DNA from 3 places in the Geobacillus sp. Sah69 genome. Region 3 is predicted to be linked to each of the others. Evidence: riboswitches for the same ligand, from Rfam matches in the RefSeq annotation. Region 3 holds a riboswitch; each other region holds the start of a gene.
What was found. Region 3 has a riboswitch for cobalamin ahead of AP057_RS03205 (ribonucleoside-diphosphate reductase subunit alpha). Riboswitches for the same ligand answer to the same signal wherever they lie in the genome.

Region 1: linked by a shared signal. The riboswitch ahead of AP057_RS11380 (ABC transporter substrate-binding protein) and the one ahead of AP057_RS03205 (ribonucleoside-diphosphate reductase subunit alpha) in region 3 are both predicted to bind cobalamin.
Region 2: linked by a shared signal. The riboswitch ahead of AP057_RS08165 (ferredoxin) and the one ahead of AP057_RS03205 (ribonucleoside-diphosphate reductase subunit alpha) in region 3 are both predicted to bind cobalamin.

What each region holds. Positions count from the first base shown of each region.
Region 1 is NZ_LLKS01000045.1:41-3,316, reverse strand. Features, by position in the region: gene AP057_RS11385 (iron ABC transporter permease) at 1-428, opposite strand, end outside; gene AP057_RS11380 (ABC transporter substrate-binding protein) at 415-1,374, opposite strand; cobalamin riboswitch at 1,513-1,712, opposite strand; gene AP057_RS11375 (PH domain-containing protein) at 2,051-2,665, opposite strand; partial or broken gene AP057_RS11370 (RNA-guided endonuclease TnpB family protein) at 3,065-3,276, opposite strand, start outside.
Region 2 is NZ_LLKS01000032.1:337,184-340,459, reverse strand. Features, by position in the region: gene AP057_RS08180 (glycerophosphodiester phosphodiesterase family protein) at 1-497, opposite strand, end outside; tRNA gene AP057_RS08175 (tRNA-Gln) at 673-744, shown strand; gene rraA (ribonuclease E activity regulator RraA) at 982-1,467, shown strand; cobalamin riboswitch at 1,528-1,722, shown strand; gene AP057_RS08165 (ferredoxin) at 1,907-2,305, shown strand; gene AP057_RS08160 (energy-coupling factor ABC transporter permease) at 2,333-3,049, shown strand; gene AP057_RS08155 (energy-coupling factor ABC transporter substrate-binding protein) at 3,054-3,276, shown strand, end outside.
Region 3 is NZ_LLKS01000019.1:265,751-269,026, reverse strand. Features, by position in the region: gene AP057_RS03205 (ribonucleoside-diphosphate reductase subunit alpha) at 1-1,238, opposite strand, end outside; cobalamin riboswitch at 1,368-1,563, opposite strand; gene asnB (asparagine synthase (glutamine-hydrolyzing)) at 1,766-3,276, opposite strand, start outside.

The DNA.
Region 1 (3,276 bases), on a different contig from region 3:
ACGGCGGCAAGCGTCGCCATGCCAAACAAGATGCTCACGACCGGCAGCGTGAACGTGCCAAAGAACGGCCATTGCCAGCCGAGAAAGATGACGAGCACCGCCCCGACCGACGCGCCGGACGAGACACCGAGCGTGTACGGATCGGCGAGCGCATTTTTTAACAGCCCTTGAAACGCGGCCCCGGCCAGCGCCAATGACGCCCCGACCAAAAACGCAAGCACGACGCGCGGCAAGCGGATCGCCATCACGATCGGCACCCAATCAGCCGGAATGTGGCGAGGCAGCGCCGCTCCGAACCATTCAGCCGCCAAAATGCGGACAATAGAAGAAAAGGGAATCGACAGCGATCCTGTCGATACCCCTACGAGAAGCGATAACACGGCCGCGGTGACGGCCAATATATACATCCACATTTTACTTGAACACATCCGGGTAAATGGCTTTGGCAAGTTCCTCGACCCCTTCGACAAGGCGCGGACCCGGTCGGCTTACTAAGTCGGTGTTGACGTCATACACCCGCTTGTTTTTCACCGCCGGCACGTCTTTCCAAGCGGCGCGCGCCAACACTTGCTTCGCTCCGCCGTATGTCGTGATGATGACATCCGGCTTATAGGCCACGGCTTTTTCTTCCGTCACCATCGGCCAGCCTTCCAAGCTGCCGGCGACGTTTTTCGCCGAAATCACTTGAAGCATCTCATCCATAAACGTCCCTTTGCCGGCCGTATAAATTTGCGGCGGCGGCGACACTTCAATCCAGACATTGGCCTGTTTGTCCGCCGGGATTTGTTTCGCTTTTTCTTTGATTTTCGCAAGCTTCTCTTTCATCTCATCAATCACTTGCTTCGCTTTGTCCGACGTCCCGGTCGCTTTGCCGATCAAGTCGATGGACGCATATACATCGTCGAACGACTTCGCGTCATTGACGACAAGCACGGTAATGCCGGCGTCTTTCAATTGCTTGAGGCCATCGCGCGAGTTATGGGCGCTTGACGCGTGGGCCAAGACGAGATCCGGTTTGAGCGAAATGATTTTCTCGACGTTGAATTCCATGCCGCCGATTTTCGTTTTCGTTTTGACGTCTTCCGGATAATTGTCAAAATCGCTGACGCCGACGATCTTATCGCCCAACCCCAACGCATAGGCGATTTCCGTATTGCTCGGGATGAGCGAGACGATTTTTTTCGGTTCCGCTTTGATCGTGACATCCTCGCCAAGCCCGTCTTTCACCGTCACCGGAAACGCCGCTTGTTCCGTTTTCGGTTCTTCTTTTTTCGCAGGCTGGGCGTTGCTATTGGCTCCACTGCTGCAGCCGACCAGCACGGCGGCCAAAAGGAAGAACACCGCCACCACCGCCGGCCATGTCCAACGTTTCATCCGTCATTCCCCCTTCGATGATGTATGTACAACAAAAAAGCCCATTCCGTCCGAACGGGGAATGAGCACGAAACAGACCGCCAATGGGCACAACAATGCCCTGTACGACTGTTTCCACGTCTCACCCCCCGAAGATTCGGAAACTGCGGCAAGCAAGGCAGGTCTACTGGCTCATGCTTCATCCTACTCTGAAGCCTTCCCGTACGGAAAACAGCGCAAGCCATCTGTCCGTACAGTGGCGATTTCATTTCGTCCGCATTGACAGTTGCGGGGACAGCTCCGGATTCCCACCGGATTCCCTATTAAGCCTTTTCGGCGCCTTGCTGCGAGTTGATGAATTTGTCGGATATGGACATTTTTATATTAAAGCAAGGCCTGGCATTTGACAACTGTGAATTTTACAGTGGGCTGGCGGCAGGCGGTCATCGATCACTTTTGCGGTCAGGCAGCTCGGCTCCAGTGTCCGTGTTTTGTACGGAACGCCGCATGCGCCGTTGCATCGAGCTCCGTGATGTCAAATGCCGCCATGTTGCCTATTCATCGATTCCCACAAACCTCATCTTTTGAGTTTCTTCCGGCTGCGGAGAAACGTTCCTTTTCCATATGTCGCTAAAAAAATTAGGAAAGACGCCTCACCTCTGGCACGGCGTCTTTCCCCGATACAACCTTCATCTCGTCACTGTTGAATATATTTGTCAAACACAAAGCCGAAATCCTTCACCGTATAGTTCTTTTTCGCTTCCGTCAGCCAGCGAAAAGCGTATTCATTCACGGCTTGAAAATCCGCCGACACATTGGCGCCGTCACCGCGCATGTTGGCCAACACCTTGGCCGCCAGTTCCAAACTCCGCTCCGCATAGTGGAACTTCGTTTCGTTTTCATGGCAAATCTCCGCGATCGCCAACAGCGATTTATACAAATCTTTCAGTTCCTCAATATGCTTTTTATGCACATCAATGGAGTAGGAATGCGGTCCAATTTTAAATTTAATTTCCGCATCCAAATCGACCGTCCCGGCCGTTTCGAGCGATACGTCGGAAATCGGATGCTTGTAGTAATCGTAGCGGCGCAGCGTCCGTTTTTTGCTCGCGGCGCTCGTGCCGTCCAAATGAATGAGCGCGCGGTTGGTGAAGCAATACTCATCCGATTTTGATTTGATAAGAAAATAGATTTTCTCCCCATCCTCGTGCATCACATAATCATCGGCATCGACTTTGTCATAGTCTTTCGGCTGAATGACCGCACCGATGTCGCTTAACCCAAGCACATCGGCGGCGACTTTTCCAAACATGCTCATGTTCCTCCGGCTCCTTCCACGTTTTATCGGCGCCCGCCTATTGGCGGATGAACGGCGTTTTGCCTTAACAAGGCGCCGTAATCTCATACCTTTCATCTATGTAATACGTCGAGATCGGAAAAACGTTTCATCGCCTCTAAAAATCAAAGACCCAACGCCTTTTATGACGGCGTCAGGCCTTACAAGCGACTACAGTTCCCCGCTTAGACGAGAGTCTTTGTTCGTGAGCCGCAAAAAGATCAGGTAAACGAGTCCAATCGCGATCCAAATCAATCCGAGCTTTTTGCTGAGCGGGTCAAGATTGACCCACACATAACCGATGATGGTGAACTACCCCCACTTAATTTTCTAGCGAAAATTTGAAGTGGAGGCTTCCAAAGAAGTTTGACTGCTTCAAGCAATCCTTATTCTTTGAGGCGTGTCCACTTCGCCGCTAGAGCATAAGACACTCAGGTCTACAGCTTTACTTTTCTTTAAGATGTTTAATGCGCCATTGACATCAGCATTCATTAGTTTGCCAGACTTTGTTCGATACAAGCCGCGCTTAATACGTTTGCCGCTGAACTTATATTCTTTTGGATTGTCGGCATTATATTCAGGAATCT
Region 2 (3,276 bases), on a different contig from region 3:
CGGGCGACCGCCCGTTCGATGCCGGGCTGTTTCGTTTCGACGTACAACGGAACGTTTACACGTTCCGCTTTCAGCATCCGAACCACCTCATCAAGCGTCGGAACGCATTCGCCGGCAAAGCGTGGATCGAACCACGATCCGGCATCCAATTTTTTGAGCTCACGCAATGAAAAATCGCTGACCCGCCATGGCGACCGGTGTGGGTAAACCGTTTCGACATTTGTCGTCCGGGCGAGCGTCGCATCATGCAGGGCAACGAGCTTCCCGTCTTTCGTTGCGCGCACATCGACTTCGATATAATCGGCATTCATGCGGGCGGCGAGGCGGTAGGATGAGAGCGTATGCTCCGGCGCGTGTCCGGACGCGCCGCGGTGGGCGATGACGGCGGTTTTCGGCTGGCTGGGTGGCTGCCAGGCAGCCGCGGCCGCTAAGACGATCGGCAGCGATAACAAAAACAATGCGCAAAGATAGATGCGAAAAACCGTGATCCGGCGCATAGACATCTCTTCCCTTCCAGTATCATATCAGGAAAACAAGTATTAGGGGAATACGGGGTGATATAGTGGGGAAAGGGTGCTTGTACCGATAGTGTCGCACATCAAGCAAAAGAATATTCAGGTTGATGCATAACGTGCACCATCATGTCGCATACTGTAAACGACAACAAAACGTTGGGCTATAGCCAAGCGGTAAGGCAACGGACTTTGACTCCGTGATGCGCTGGTTCGAATCCAGCTAGCCCAGCTGAATCGCCGGACGGGGCTCGTTCGTCCCGGCGGCCAAAACGGCTTCCGCCATGTTGTGCGGGGCCGTTTTTTCGTTCGCCGGAAAGCGGGGACGAGAACATCTTTTTATCGTTTTCAGCGGCCCCGCAAGGACACGCATCCGATGCCCGAGCAGAAGCAGCGCCGCAAAAAAATGTGGTGTCGGCAGGATTTTGACGAATGGTGGCGAATGAAAAAAACGAAAGGGGAGAGGATCATGAAAACAGCTGATTTATGCGATCAATGTTTAGATGAGTTGCAAGTGTGCGAACTTTCGTTTCAATCGTACGGCGGAAAACGGATGTTTTCCGGGCCGATCGCGACGGTCGACGTGTTTGAGGACAACGTCCTTGTCCGTGAAGCGCTCGAGACGGTGCTGCCGGGGACGGTGCTCGTGGTCGATGGAAAAGGCTCGCGCCGCGTGGCGCTATTAGGCGACCGGTTGGCGCAAATCGCCTGCGACCGGGGGCTTGCCGGCGTCATCATCCACGGCTGCATTCGCGATTCGGCGGAAATCGGCCGCATGCCGCTTGGGGTCATGGCGATCGGCACGTGCCCAGTGAAAAGCAAAAAAGAAGGAAAAGGCGCCCGCGACGTTGTGCTCGAGTTCGGCGGCGTCCGCTGGGAGCCGGGCGCATACGTGTACGCCGATGCCGACGGCGTTGTCGTCGCCCGCGAAGATTGGTCGGCAAAAAACGGTTGACGGCAACGCATTGGTTGTACTACGATGAAAACAGATGCTTGTTCCATGACAGCGCATATATGGCGGTAAGACAAACAAGGTGCCTAAGCCTGCTCTAGGGTTTGGGTGAAAAGGGAAGCCCGGTGAAAATCCGGCACGGTGCCCGCCACTGTGATGGGGAGCTTTGCGGCAACAAGTCACTGAAGGATGCTTCGGGAAGACGCCGTCAAGCGATGATCCTAAGTCAGGAGACCTGCCTTGTTTGGATCGGACGGATGCCTACGGGACTATAGGCAGACGTGCGGGAGAATGATGGCTGCATTGGGCCTGTTTGGGCCGTTTACGGCTTTCGTATACATTTTTCTGCACCTCTGCTGTAGAGGTGCTTTTTCTTTTGCCGAAAACCTGCCCGTCTGTCTGCGTCTAAATTCTATCATTCTAGCCAAAAAGGGGGGATTCGGTGGCGACATGGGATTTGCGGGGAATGAAGCATCATGTGCTCATTTGCAACGGAGGGACGTGCCTCCGCCATGGCGGGGATGATGTGACAACGGCGGTGCGCGAGGAGATCGCCCGTCTCGGGCTTGACGACGCTGTCCATACAACAAGGACGCGCTGCAACGGACGATGCCAAGACGCGTGCGTGATGATCGTCTATCCGCAAGGCGTCTGGTATCGACAGATAACGCCGGAGCGGGCGAAGGAGGTTGTGCGCGCTCATTTGGGTGAGGGGGTTCCGATGCGGGAGTGGGCGACGTATGAATACGAAGGCGAATTGGTGTTGACGCCAGCCGGCGAACGGGAGGCGCCAAGCGGAAAACGGAAAACGGAACATGCTGCGAAAGGAGTGAAGGGATAAATGAAGAGAGCGGTTCGATGGAGCAAAATGGCGGCTTTGTTCGTTTCCTATTTTTTGTTGACGAATGAAAATGAAGCGTATGCCATGCACATTATGGAAGGATTTTTGCCTGTCAAATGGGCGCTGTTTTGGTGGCTGTTGTTTTTGCCGTTCTTTGTGTTCGGATTGCGGCGGCTTGTGCATACGCTGAAGCAGCACCCCGAACATAAGCTTCTGATGGCGTTAGCTGGCGCGTTTACATTTGTATTGTCGGCGTTGAAAATTCCATCCGTCACCGGCAGCAGCTCGCATCCGACCGGGATCGGCTTCGGCTCGGTTTTGTTTGGACCATGGGTGATGGTGGTGATCGGCACAGTCGTTCTTCTCTTTCAAGCGCTGCTTCTTGCCCACGGAGGAGTGACGACGCTTGGGGCCAATGCGATGTCGATGGCGATCGTCGGCCCGTTCGTCGCGTACGGAGTGTATCAACTGTGCCGAAAAGGGGCGGTATCCAATCGAGCGGCTTTGTTTCTTGCCGCTTGTTTGTCTGATTTGGCTACATATGTCATGACGTCCCTGCAGCTTGCCCTGGCGTTTCCGTCTCCTGATGGGGGAGTCACCGCCTCGTTTTTGAAATTCGCCGGCATTTTTGCCATTACTCAAGTGCCGTTGGCGGTGACGGAAGGCATCATAACGGTAATCGTCTGGAACTGGCTTTCCTCCTATCAAGCTTCTCCGCTGTTCCAAAAGGAAAAGGAGGCGTAATGCGATGAAGAAAAATGGCTTGCTCGTGTTGCTGGCTGCTTTGCTTGTCATCATTCCTCTTTGGTGGGCGCGCGGATCGGAATTCGGTGGAACGGACGATCAGGCGGAAAAAGCCATTCAAACGCTCAACCCGCATTATCGGCCGTGGTTTGAGTCGATCTTCACCCCTCCAGGCGGCGAAGTCGAAACGCTTCTGTTCTCGCTGCAAGCCGCGCTTGGCGCCGGCG
Region 3 (3,276 bases):
TCGATCGCCGGCACTTTTTCTTTCGACAGCCTTGGTTCGTTGACGCATTGCCAATATTTCTCGCGGAAACTCCCGCGCCCTTTTTCCTCATCATAAAAATCTTCCAAGCTAAACCCCATCACCTTCCGCACTTCATGCGGATCAAACAAGTACCAGTCGCCGCGCTGTTCGACTTGCTCCATGAACAAATCAGGGATGCACACGCCGGTGAACAAATCATGCGTCCGCAGCCGTTCGTCGCCGTTGTTGAGCCGCGCATCGAGAAACGCAAAAATGTCTTTATGCCATACATCTAAATAGACGGAAATGGCTCCTTTTCGCTGTCCCAACTGATCGACGCTCACCGCTGTATTGTTCAACTGCTTCATCCACGGGATGACGCCGGAGGAGACCCCTTTGAATCCTTTGATGTCGCTGCCGCGCGACCGGATTTTGCCTAAATAGACGCCGATGCCGCCGCCCGATTTCGACAAATTGGCGATGTCGGTGTTGCTGTCATAAATTCCTTGCAAGCTGTCATCGACCGTATCGACAAAGCAGCTCGACAGCTGGCCGTACGACTTCCCAGCGTTGGCAAGCGTCGGCGTCGCCACGGTCATGTATAAGTTGCTTAACGCCCAATACGCTTCCTTCACGAGCGCAAGGCGCCGCTTTTGCGGTTCATTCGCCATGAGCGTCATGGCAATGACCAAAAACCGCTCCTGCGGCAATTCATACAACCGCCGCTCATAATCGCGCGCCAAATACCGGTCCGCGAGCGTGCGCAGCCCAATGTACGTAAACAGCTTGTCCTTCTCCGGATCAAGAAACGCACCGATGGCGTCGACTTCTTCTTTCGTATAACGTTCAAGCAAGAACGGACTGTACACCCCTTGTTCCGTCAGCGCAACAAGCAGCGAGTAGAAATCGCCATACCGCTCGCGTTCATCGTACCCGCGCTGCCGCGCCGCTTCACGGTACAATTGCCGCAAATACAGCCGGGCGCACACAAACGTCCAGTCCGGCTCCTCTTCATCAATGTAAGAAAGTCCTTCCAAAATAGCCGTTTGGTGCAGCTGTTCTACCGTGACGGACTCCTTTCGGCTAAGAAGCTGCCAAACACGCTCGACGTATTCATCAAGCGACAGACGGCCGAATCCAGCGGCGGCTTGCCCAATCAGCGACACAAACTCTTCACGTGAAAACGAAACCGACTTCCCTTGATCATCGAGGATGACCGTTTTCGTCAATGTGGTCATTCGTTTCTTCTCTCCTTCCATAAAAAAATCCGCTCGGGCAGGCGAGCGGATGAAACGACAGACGAAAAAAGGCAGACGAACCCTTTGTTCTTTTCCCCTATCGTTTCATCTTCTCACACCCCGAAGAACATGAAACGTTCCAAGCAAGGCAGGTCTCCTGACTCGTGCATCGTCCTACTTTGGGGCCTTCCCAGCGGCGCGCCGAACAGCTCTTGCCGCCAGTGGCCATCCCATTTCGTCCGCACATACAGTTGCGGGGGCAGTTCCGGATTCGCACCGGATTCCCTATTAAGTCCTGATGGACACCGTTGCTTGGCAGAACAATATGTAGTTGTAAAAAAAGACCTCAAAACCAATATATAGTAGTTTAGCATCCTGATGGAACAAGCATATACCAAAACCGGGAAAATTGCAAGAGCGGGAGAAAGCAAATTTTCTCTTTCGCTTCGCCAAAGGCAAGGAAACTGTCCGCACCATCGAAAAAGGCGTTCTAGGTGTCGCCCTTAGAACGCCCTGTCGTTTCCCTGCTACGCCTCCAAAACAGACGCTGGCCGCTCCTCGCTTTGTGCGGATGAAGCAAAATCGTACTTCTTTTCCACATACACTTGATGCCAAACCATAAACGCCAACACCGTCCACAGCTTGCGGCTGTGGTCCGCCTTGTGGCGGGCATGTTCATCCAGCAGCCGATAGAGCACGTCCTTATGGAACAGATGATCAGTTTCGCTTTCGTTGATGAGCTGTCTCGCCCAGTCATACATTTCGTTTTTCAGCCAGTGGCGAATCGGCACGGGGAACCCTAATTTTTTCCTGTTTAACACATGATCCGGCACGATGCCTTCGGCGGCTTTACGTAAAATATATTTCGTCGTACCGTTGGCTATCTTCATATCAGGGGCGATTTGCCTAGCAACCTCAAATACCTTTTTGTCTAAAAAGGGAACGCGCAGCTCAAGCGAATGGGCCATCGTCATTTTGTCCGCTTTGACTAAAATATCGCCCCTTAGCCATGTATGAAGATCAATATACTGCATCCGGTTGACGGGCGGGTCATGAAGCGTTTCGCGGTAAAACGGAGCCGTCACCGCCGTATATTCGCACCCTCCTCGGTACGTTTTGAGCAGCGCCGCTTTTTCCTTTTCGCTATAGATTTTGGCATTGCCGACATACCGCTCTTCAAGCGGCGTCGTGCCGCGCTCCAAAAAGCTTTTTCCTTTCATTCCGTCCGGAAGCAGCTTCGCGATCATCCGCAACACCGCTTTTACGATGTTTGGCATACGCACAAACAGCCGCAGCGACTCTGGTTCGCGGTAAATGTTGTAACCGCCGAACAGCTCGTCCGCCCCTTCGCCAGAAAGCACAACCGTGACATGCTTTCTCGCCTCACGAGCGACAAAATAAAGCGGCACCGCCGCAGGATCGGCAAGCGGATCGTCCATATGCCACATAATTTTCGGCAGCTCTTCCATATACTCCTGCGGTGAGATGACATAGCTAATGTTGTCTACCCCAAGCTTCTCTGCCGTTTCTTTTGCGACATCGATTTCACTGAACCCTTCCCGCTCAAATCCGACGGAAAAGGTCTTCAGGTGCGGATGGAATTGTTTCGCGATGGCGACGATGAACGATGAATCAATGCCTCCCGACAAAAACGCACCGACCGGCACATCGCTGCGCATATGGACGTTGACCGAATCAAACAGCGCATCGCGGATTTTCTTTACAAGCTCCTCTTCCGATTGGCGAATGGGGTCGAAGGATGCCTTCCAATAACGATGAATCGTGAGCGGTTTTCCGACTTGTTTCTTGAGATAATGCCCCGGCTCCAGCTTGTAAATGCCGGCCGACATCGTCAGCGGCTCAGGGACATATTGGAATGTTAAATAATGCTGCAGGGAATCGCCGTTTAGCGACTCCTGTCCCAGAGCGAGCAAGATGCTTTTCTTTTCCGAAGCGAAAAACGTGCAGTCTCCTTGCTCCGCATAAAAAAACGGCTTAATGCCGAACGGATCCCGCGCCGCAAACACCGTTTTCTCTT